Regions from separate parts of the Promicromonospora sp. NPDC110617 genome, predicted to be linked through region 4. Evidence: riboswitches for the same ligand, from Rfam matches in the RefSeq annotation. Region 4 holds a riboswitch; each other region holds the start of a gene.

Region 1 (2,190 bases), on a different contig from region 4:
CCGAACGCGATGCCGAGCGCCACGGCGAAGACCCACCACGTGCCGGTCGGGGACACCTCGTTGCCGGGCACGAAGCCCCAGAACCAGCCGTCGACGAGCACCACCGGCAGGGCGAGGGCGACACCGCGCAGCGCCGCCGGCCCGAGGCCCGCCAGGAGCCCGGCCCCGAGGCCGACGATCCCGGCCGCGCAGGTGACCACGAGCATGCCGAGCGGCATGGCGTCGCCGGGGACGGTCTCGCGGGCCGCGAGCCACCAGGAGGCGCCGCCGGCTCCGGCCATCGCGAGCAGAGTCCCGGCGATCGCGGCCCCGGCACCCCCTCCGGCCGAACGGGCCAGGCGGGCGGTGGCCCCGGCGAGCACACCACCGAACAGCGCCATCACGACGAGGCCGACCACCGCGCCGTCGGCCGTGAAGGGAAGCGGAAGGATGCCCGCCGCGGCGGCGTCAGAAGCCTGCGCAACGCCGGTGACCTGGTACGACAGCTGCGCGAGCCAGGGCAGAAACCCACAGATCCACCAGACGATCGCACTGATGGGAAACACCCACCAGGCGGAGATACGGGAGTGCGATTCGCCCATGCCGCCGAACGCTAGCGGATGTGTGATGTCGGTCATAACCCCTGACGCCCGGAACGGCGCAAATCTGCGTCTTCGTTGGGTCAGACCGTAATGCGTAACCCGATCGTGACTTTTTCCGTGAACGTGTGTACTTTGACTTCTGCTCCACCCCCACGGTGGAGTCGCGATCCGGACGCCGAGTCCTGTCACCGGTTCGTGACCAGACGTTCAAGACAGGAGCGGGGGACCCATTCCCGGGCGACAGCAGGATCGTCGTCCTCGGGGTGAAGCCGGACGGAAACCCCCCAGTAGCCGTGCGGCCGGGTTGTACTCCTACCCGAACCCGACAGCTGACCTCGCAGGCGGTACAGGAGACATTAGGTGACGAACTCCCTCCGCGGACGGCATCGTGACAGCCGCCCGGCCCAGACACCGCTGACCATCCTCGCTCGTACCGCCACCGAGAACGCCGGCACTGTTGCCCGCCGCGGCGCGCTCGCCGCAGCCGCCGGTGGCGTCCTGATCTCCACCATCGCGACGACGGCCCACGCGGCCCCGGCGATGGACCTGAAGACCGACGTCAAGACCGCGAAGCTCAACTCGGTCGACCTCAACTCCCTCACCGCGGTGGCCAAGCAGTCCGTCGCCGCCGCCCCCACCGTGACCGTCCCGGCCGACGCGAAGATGCCGATCGAGATGGAAGCCCTGGGCGCCTCCACGGGGGCCGACGGCGAGAAGGGCGAGGGCCCGGCGGTCGTCTCGGTCGACGCGCCGGACCCCGTGCCGGTCGGCCAGCAGGCCGTCAACATCGCCTTCAACTATCTGGGCATCACCTACGTGCTGGGCGGCAACTCGCCGTCGGAGGGCATGGACTGCTCGGGCCTGATCCAGTACGTGTACGCGCAGCTCGGCGTCTCTCTGCCGCACTCCTCGAGCGCGATGCTCAGCTCCGGCTACCAGGTCACCTACCCCGAGCCGGGCGACATCGTCTGGACGCCAGGCCACGTGGCCCTCTACGCGGGCAACGGCATGATCATCGAGGCCTGGGCCGCCGGCATGCCGGTGCGCTACACCGAGATGTGGCAGAACAGCCCGACCTTCATCCGCGTCGTCTGAGCCGGAGGCGCAGCGCAGGGTGAGGGCCGAGGAACGAGGCACTCGCCCGGAGCGGAGCCGCAGGCTCAGACGACAAGAAAACAGAGCCTGAGCCGCCAGCAGGACCTTCGCGGGGCGCCGCCTTCGTACCGAGCCCGGTACGGAGGCGGCGCCTCTCGCGTGCGCCCGGGACGGCGGGCTACTCCGGCCAGTCGCAGCTGTCCGCGATGAAGGCGAAGAGGTCGGCGCGCGCCGAGTCCGGCATGGGCACGTAGACGACGTGCTGCGGCACGCCGTCGACGCTCGCCGTCACGGGCAGAAACGTGCCGCGCTTGTCCTCGCCCACGGCGTGGGCATCGCAGCGGGCAGGCACCACGGGCAGGGTGACGCTGCCGGAACGCTGCCCGTCGAGCGCGGAGCCGGTCCAGCCGGAGTCCTCGCCGTCCGGGTCGGGGTTGTTCATGATCGTGGTCCCGGCGATCCGGTCGACCGTGACCTCTGGCCCGCCGTCCACCGGGTCGACCCGCAGCGTGAC
Region 2 (2,190 bases), on a different contig from region 4:
GCCTCGCCCTGGACAACCTGGTGGCCGTCGAGATGGTCACCGCCGACGGCGCGGTCCTGACCGCGAGCGCCGACGAGCACCCGGACCTGTTCTGGGCCGTGCGCGGCGGCGGTGGCAACTTCGGCGTCGTGACGTCGTTCGTCTTCGCGGCACACCGCACCACGCACGTCTTCTTCGGCAAGATCACGTTCCCGGCGGCCGAGGCCGCCACCGTGCTCCAGGGCTGGGCGGACCACCTGCGCACCGCGCCGGAGGAGCTCACCTCGATCACCAACGTCGCCAACCCGTTCGCGGGCGGGCCGGAGGCGCCGGTCGAGGTCCACGTGGCGGTCGACAGCGACGACCCGGAGGTCGCAGCCCGGGCGCTCGACCCGATCCGGCGGCTCGGGACGGTCCTGGAGGACGACGTGGCGCTGACGGCGTACGCGGACGTCCTGGTCGAGGGCGCGACGCCGCCGCCCGGCATCCACGTGCTCGCGCACGACGGGCTCGTGGACCAGGAGTCGGTCGCCGAGACCCTGCGGATCCTCGCCGAGGCCGGCACGTCTCCGGGTGCGCCGTCGATCTCGATCCGGAGCCTCGGCGGTGCGGTGTCCCGGGTGCCGAGCGAGGCCACCGCCTACGCGCACCGCCAGGCGGAGCTCATGGTCACCACCTTCACCGGGGGCCCGGCACCCGTGATCGAGGCCGCCCGGCCGGTGCTGGACGGGCTGTGGGGCGAGCTCGCCCCACATCTCAGCGGTGCGTACGCGAACTTCCTCACGACGGCCGATGAGACGGACGTCACAGCCGTGTACCCGACGCCGACCTACGAGCGGCTCGCGCGGGTCAAGCGGGAGTACGACCCGAGCAATCTGTTCTCGCACAACCACAATGTGCGACCTGGACAGATGTCCTAGTCGGGACCTTCGGCCCGGTGCGGCCCGACGGGCGCCGTCCACGATCCGGACGGCGCCCACCGCACTAGCGCAGGTCGGACATTCCGGTCAATAGCTCCAGCGCCGACCGGGATGTCCGTAACGCGATCGTGACTTTCGCGCCGAGGCGGGCTACGGTCGGTCCCGCTCACGGGGAATTCCGTGGGCACTCGTGGTGGACGCCGAGCCCTGTCACCGCCGCGAGATCTGCTCTGAACAGATGACAGGGACGGGGGAACCAAGTACGTGGGCACCGCGAGGTGCCCTTGGGGTGAAGCCGCAACCAGCACGACGCGGCCGGGTCATTCTCCGATCCGAATCCGACAGCTCACCTCGTAGGCGCCGGGAGAAACTGCTGTGACCACACGCATGCCCGGGCGCCATCGTGCTGCCCACGCACCACTCACCCCGCTGACCCCGATCTCCCGTGCCGCATCCCGCGGCATCTCCGCGACCGCCCGCCGTGGCGCGGTCGTCGCCGCCGGATCGGGCCTCCTCATCTCCCTGCTCGGCATCCCGGCCAACGCCGCCCCCGCGAACGACCCGAGCACCAACACCGCCGAGCTCGAGGCCGTGCGCGACGCCGTCCAGGACGCCACGCAGAAGTCGACCGACGCCGAGGTGGCCACCGCCGCCCTGACCACGGCGAAGGTGGACACCGCCCCCGCCGTGAAGGTCGCCGCCGACAGCGAGTTCGCGCTGGAGACCGGCACCATCAAGGTGACGCCGGCCCCCGAGCCGGAGCCCGAGCCCAAGCCGGAGCCGGAGCCCGAGCCCGTCGTCGAGGCCGAGCCCGCCGCGGCCGAGCCCGCTGCGGCCCCCGTCGCCGAGAAGACCGAGGAGAAGGCCGCCCCGGCCGCCACCTCCGGGTCCAAGATCGTCGACATCGCCATGCAGTACCTCGGCGTCCCCTACGTCTGGGCCGGCGCGACCCCCGCCGGGTTCGACTGCTCGGGCTTCACGTCCTACGTCTACGCCCAGGTCGGCATCACCCTGCCGCACTCCTCGGCGCAGCAGCGCTACTCCGGCACCGAGGTCTCGGCCGCCGACGCGCAGCCGGGCGACATCATCTGGTCCCCGGGCCACGTCGCCATCTACGCGGGCGACGGCATGCAGATCGAGGCGCCGGTCCCCGGCGAGACCGTCCGGTACACCGAGATCTGGCAGGACAGCCCGGTCTACCTCCGGATCGGCTGACTCCCGGGCCGTCCCCGGCCTGCACCACTCGAAGGGCCCGCACCAGGACGGTGCGGGCCCTTCGTGCGTCGTGGCA
Region 3 (2,190 bases), on a different contig from region 4:
GACGCCCCGCACGACGTCGTCGGCGAAGGTGCGGCGCAGCACCTCACCGAGGGGCTCCTCGAAGAGCGCGCGCCAGGCCTCCTCGCCCACGCCGTCGGCGACGAGGTGTCGGACGGCGGAGCGCGGGAGCAGGGGCTCGGTGAGCGTCGGGGCGAGGCGGCGGGCCACCTCGGCGGTCATCGCGTAGAACCGGCCCCAGGCCTCGAAGTCGGCGTCGGAGCCGGTGAGGCGCCGGAACGACGCGCGGGTGGCGGCGTCGTCCTGGGTGTCGACCAGCAGGCCGCCGTCCGCCACCGGGGTGTACGACGACCAGCGGCGCCGCACGAGGCGGACCGGCAGGCCGAGCTCGTCGACGATCCGGCGCGGGAGGAGCGAGACCAGGTAGGAGTAGCGCGAGAGGCGGGCGTCGACGCCCGCGAACGGGCGGGCCGAGACGGCGGCGCCGCCCACGTGGTCGGCGCGCTCCAGGACGAGGACCGAGCGCCCGCCGCGGGCCGCGTAGGCCGCCGCGGTGAGGCCGTTGTGACCGCCGCCCACGACGACGACGTCGTACCGGGCGCGCAGGGGGTCGAGCAGGGAATCGGGCATGCACGCCATGGTGACACGCGGCACTCATTGCCAGGAACGTTCCATCACAAGATGGTATGTGACCTAATCGTGACATTTCCGCAACGGACGAGTACGGTCGATCTCGCCGCTCCAGCAACGGGGAGGTCCAGGCCCGGACGCCGAATCCTGTCACCGGTCCTGAGCAGCCAGAACGTGACAGGGGCGGGGGAACCAGGTAAGCCGGGCACGCGAGTGTCCTCGGGGTGAAGCCTCCTTGTGAGGCCGGGTGATCGCTCTCCCCATCCGAACCCGACAGCTCACCTCGTAGGCGTCCGAGGAGATCACTGGTGACCGTACTCACCGACCGCACCCACGACTGGGCGGACGACCAGGCAAACCGACCCAGCAACCGGGGGCGGCACCGCGCCGAGGGCCCCGCTCTCACCCCCTTCACCGCTCTGACCCAGACAGCAGCCGAGAATGCCGCCCGTACCGGCGCCATCGCGGTCGTCACGTCCGGCATGCTCGCGTCGGTCTTCACCCAGACCGCCCACACCGCGCCTGCCGAGTCCCACACCCAGACCACGCTCGCCAACAAGACGTTCGACACCAAGACCCGTGCGGGCCTGGCCGAGAACCTCGTGACCAAGGTCCAGGTCGCCCACGACGCCGACTTCCAGGCCGAGCAGGGCCACGTCACCGTGACCCCGTACGCCGAGACCGAGGCCGGCATCGCCGAGGCCAAGGCGAAGGCCGAGGCAGAGGCCCGCGCCAAGGCCGAGGCGGAAGCCAAGGCGAAGGCCGAGGCGGAGGCGAAGGCCGCCGCCGAGGCCGCTGCGGCAGCTGCCGCCGAGGCCGAGGCCGCCACGGCGGCAGCGTCCGAGTCCTCCGCGGACCTGGGCCAGCAGGCCGTCAACCTCGCCCTCGAGTACGTGGGCGTGCCCTACGTGTGGGGCGGGGCCTCCCCCAGCGGCTTCGACTGCTCCGGGCTCATCCAGTACGTCTACGCCCAGCTCGGGGTCAGCCTCCCGCACAGCTCGGCCTCGATGTCGACCGTCGGCTACCAGGTCTCCGCCGCGGAGGCCCAGCCGGGCGACATCGTCTGGACGTCCGGCCACGTCTCGCTCTACGCGGGCGACGGCATGGTCGTCGAGGCACAGCAGGAGGGCGTCCCCGTGCACTACACGGAGATGTGGCAGACCAACCCGGTGTTCATCCGGGTGACGGGCTGACGCCTCCCGCACCGCACGCCGGAGCGCCCGTGCAGCCGATCCTCGGACGGCTGGACGGGCGCTCTGCTTCGTCGCCCCGGTCGGGTAACGTCCCCGGCGTGAAGATCCTCGTACCGGACGTGCCCTTCGACCTCGACTTCCCGTCCCTGCTGCCCGACGGCGGAGCCTCCTTCGCACCCGGTGGCACCGACACCGTCGCCACCTACGCGATGAACGAGCCGATCCCCGCCGAGCACACCGACGCCGAGCTGCTCGTCACCTGGTCCAGCCCGCCCAAGATCGTCGCCGACGCCGCCGAGCGGCTGACCGGCCTGCGCTGGGTGCAGACCCTGTCGGCGGGCCCGGACGTCGCGCTGCGCTCCGGGTTCGCCCCCGACGTCGTGATCTCCTCGGGCCAGTCCCTGCACGA
Region 4 (2,190 bases):
TGTCGCAGACGGTCGCGCGCATGGAGCGCGACGGGCTCGTGATCGTGACCGGGGACCGCCACCTGGAGCTCACCGAGCTCGGGCACGACAAGGCGATGCGCGTGATGCGCAAGCACCGCCTGGCGGAGCGCCTGCTGACCGACGTGATCAAGCTCGACTGGGAGCACGTGCACGTCGAGGCCTGCCGCTGGGAGCACGTGATGAGCGACCTCGTGGAGAAGCGCCTCGTCGGCCTGCTCGACCACCCGCACCACGACCCGTACGGCAACCCGATCCCCGGCCTCTCGGAGCTCGGCGAGGCCTACACGGACGTCCCCTTCCTCAGTGGGGTGATCTCGCTGCCCTCCGCGTTCGAGGCGGCGGCCAAGAAGGGCGTGAAGGGCGAGCCGCTCGCGGCGTCCCTCACCCGGATCGCGGAGCCGCTGCAGACGGACGTCGAGCTGCTGGCCCGCCTGTCCGACGCCGGCCTTGTGCCCGGCTCGCGGATCACGGCCGAGCTCAGCGACGGGACCTACACGGTGACCGTCGACGGCGCCGGGACCGCGCTGGAGCTCGGCGAGGACCTGGCGCGCCACCTCTTCGTCGCGACGGCCTGATCCCGGCCGCCCCACTACCGGGGCGAAGAGGCATGAAATGGGCAGTTTTGTCGGAAAGGTGTCACCCTGTGTCCGACACGGCATGACATTCGTTGCCGGAACGTGACATCGGGGGTGACGTCGGGTACGTTCGGACCGCTCCCGCGGAGTTTATTCCGAGGGAGTCTCCGGACGGACGCCGAACTCTGTCACCGGCCGGGGCCCCAAGACGACCGCATGACAGAGGCGGGGGACCCACCATCGGGCGCCAGGGTGCGTCCTCGGGGTGAAGCCGGGTAATCCTTCGGGAGTGCACGGCCGGGTGATTTCTCCCACCCGAACCCGACAGCTGACCTCGAAGGCGTACAAGGAGAGGTACTACGTGACCGCACGTACCACCCGCGCACGCCATCGTGCTGCGCGACGCCCCGTGACTCCGCTCACCGAGCTTGCTCAGAACGCCGCCGTCGGTCGTCGTACCGCGGTCGCCGCCGCGGGTGGCGCGCTCCTGGTCTCCACGTTCGGTGGCGCGATGGCAGCGCAGGCCGCTCCGATGGAGACCGGCCACGCCAAGATGAACTCGGTGGACCTCAACGCGCTGACGTCCCAGGCCCGCGAGTCCCTGTCGAACGCCCCTGTCGTGACCGTCGCGCCCGACGCCGAGCTGAGCGTCGAGAAGTCCGCCGTCTCGGTGGTCTCGGCCGCCGACAACGAGGACTACCAGGCCGAGCTGGCCGCCCAGGAAGCCGAGGAGGCCGCTGAGGCGGCCGCCGCCGAGGCAGCAGAGGCCGCGGCCACCGCCGTGTCGACCGCCTCCTCGTCCGTCGACGTCCCGGCGTCGGCCATCGGCAACTCCGTGATCTCCATCGCCAGCCGTTACATCGGCGTCCCGTACGTCTCCGGCGGCTCCAGCCCGAGCGGTTTCGACTGCTCGGGCTTTACGTCGTACGTCTACGCGCAGCTCGGCATCTCGCTGCCGCACTCCTCGTCGGCGCAGGCCGGCTACGGCACGCAGGTGCCGGCGTCGCAGGCCCAGCCGGGCGACCTGATGTGGACCCCCGGTCACGTCTCGATCTACGCCGGTGGCAACACCATGATCGACGCGTCCAAGCCGGGCACCGTGGTCGACTTCCGCACCATCTGGCAGTCGAACCCCACGTTCATCCGCCTGGGCTGACCGCAGGCACGCAGTACCGCAGCAGAGCGCCTGTCCGGGAGATCCGGGCGGGCGCTCTGCTTTGCCATCTTTCTGCCGTCTTTTTGCCTCCGGATACCCACGACGGGCGCCCCGCCGGTAGCGTTGGAGGGCAAAGATGCACTGCTGAGGAAAGGACTGGCGATGACTCGATCCGAGGTCGTACTGGTCGGGGTGGACGGATCGGCCGCGAGTCTGCACGCGCTGGACTGGGCTACCGCCTACGCGCACCGCGTGGGCTGGGCGCTGCACATCGTGTGCAGCTATTCACTGCCGTCATTCACCGCCGCGTCGCTCGACGGCGGGTACGCCGCGCTGGACGACACCACGATCCAGGAGGGCGCCAAGGCGGTCCTGGTCGAGGCGGAGAACCGTGTGGCCGACGCCGGGGTGCGCGCCACGACGGAGGTCGCGACCGGT

The links. Region 4 has a riboswitch for cyclic di-AMP ahead of ACZ7LE_RS23130 (C40 family peptidase). Riboswitches for the same ligand answer to the same signal wherever they lie in the genome.
Region 1: another riboswitch for cyclic di-AMP. It lies ahead of ACZ7LE_RS01005 (C40 family peptidase); the one in region 4 lies ahead of ACZ7LE_RS23130 (C40 family peptidase).
Region 2: another riboswitch for cyclic di-AMP. It lies ahead of ACZ7LE_RS08610 (C40 family peptidase); the one in region 4 lies ahead of ACZ7LE_RS23130 (C40 family peptidase).
Region 3: another riboswitch for cyclic di-AMP. It lies ahead of ACZ7LE_RS16935 (C40 family peptidase); the one in region 4 lies ahead of ACZ7LE_RS23130 (C40 family peptidase).

The regions. Positions count from the first base shown of each region.
Region 1 is NZ_JBVKBM010000001.1:235,508-237,697, reverse strand. Features, by position in the region: gene ACZ7LE_RS01010 (hypothetical protein) at 1-581, opposite strand, end outside; cyclic di-AMP (ydaO/yuaA leader) riboswitch at 747-940, shown strand; gene ACZ7LE_RS01005 (C40 family peptidase) at 942-1,676, shown strand; gene ACZ7LE_RS01000 (hypothetical protein) at 1,855-2,190, opposite strand, start outside.
Region 2 is NZ_JBVKBM010000001.1:1,964,413-1,966,602, reverse strand. Features, by position in the region: gene ACZ7LE_RS08615 (FAD-binding oxidoreductase) at 1-899, shown strand, start outside; cyclic di-AMP (ydaO/yuaA leader) riboswitch at 1,118-1,271, shown strand; gene ACZ7LE_RS08610 (C40 family peptidase) at 1,275-2,114, shown strand.
Region 3 is NZ_JBVKBM010000002.1:1,378,381-1,380,570, forward strand. Features, by position in the region: gene ACZ7LE_RS16930 (phytoene desaturase family protein) at 1-588, opposite strand, end outside; cyclic di-AMP (ydaO/yuaA leader) riboswitch at 744-895, shown strand; gene ACZ7LE_RS16935 (C40 family peptidase) at 897-1,781, shown strand; gene ACZ7LE_RS16940 (NAD(P)-dependent oxidoreductase) at 1,880-2,190, shown strand, end outside.
Region 4 is NZ_JBVKBM010000004.1:295,431-297,620, forward strand. Features, by position in the region: gene ACZ7LE_RS23125 (metal-dependent transcriptional regulator) at 1-596, shown strand, start outside; cyclic di-AMP (ydaO/yuaA leader) riboswitch at 763-955, shown strand; gene ACZ7LE_RS23130 (C40 family peptidase) at 1,006-1,752, shown strand; gene ACZ7LE_RS23135 (universal stress protein) at 1,915-2,190, shown strand, end outside.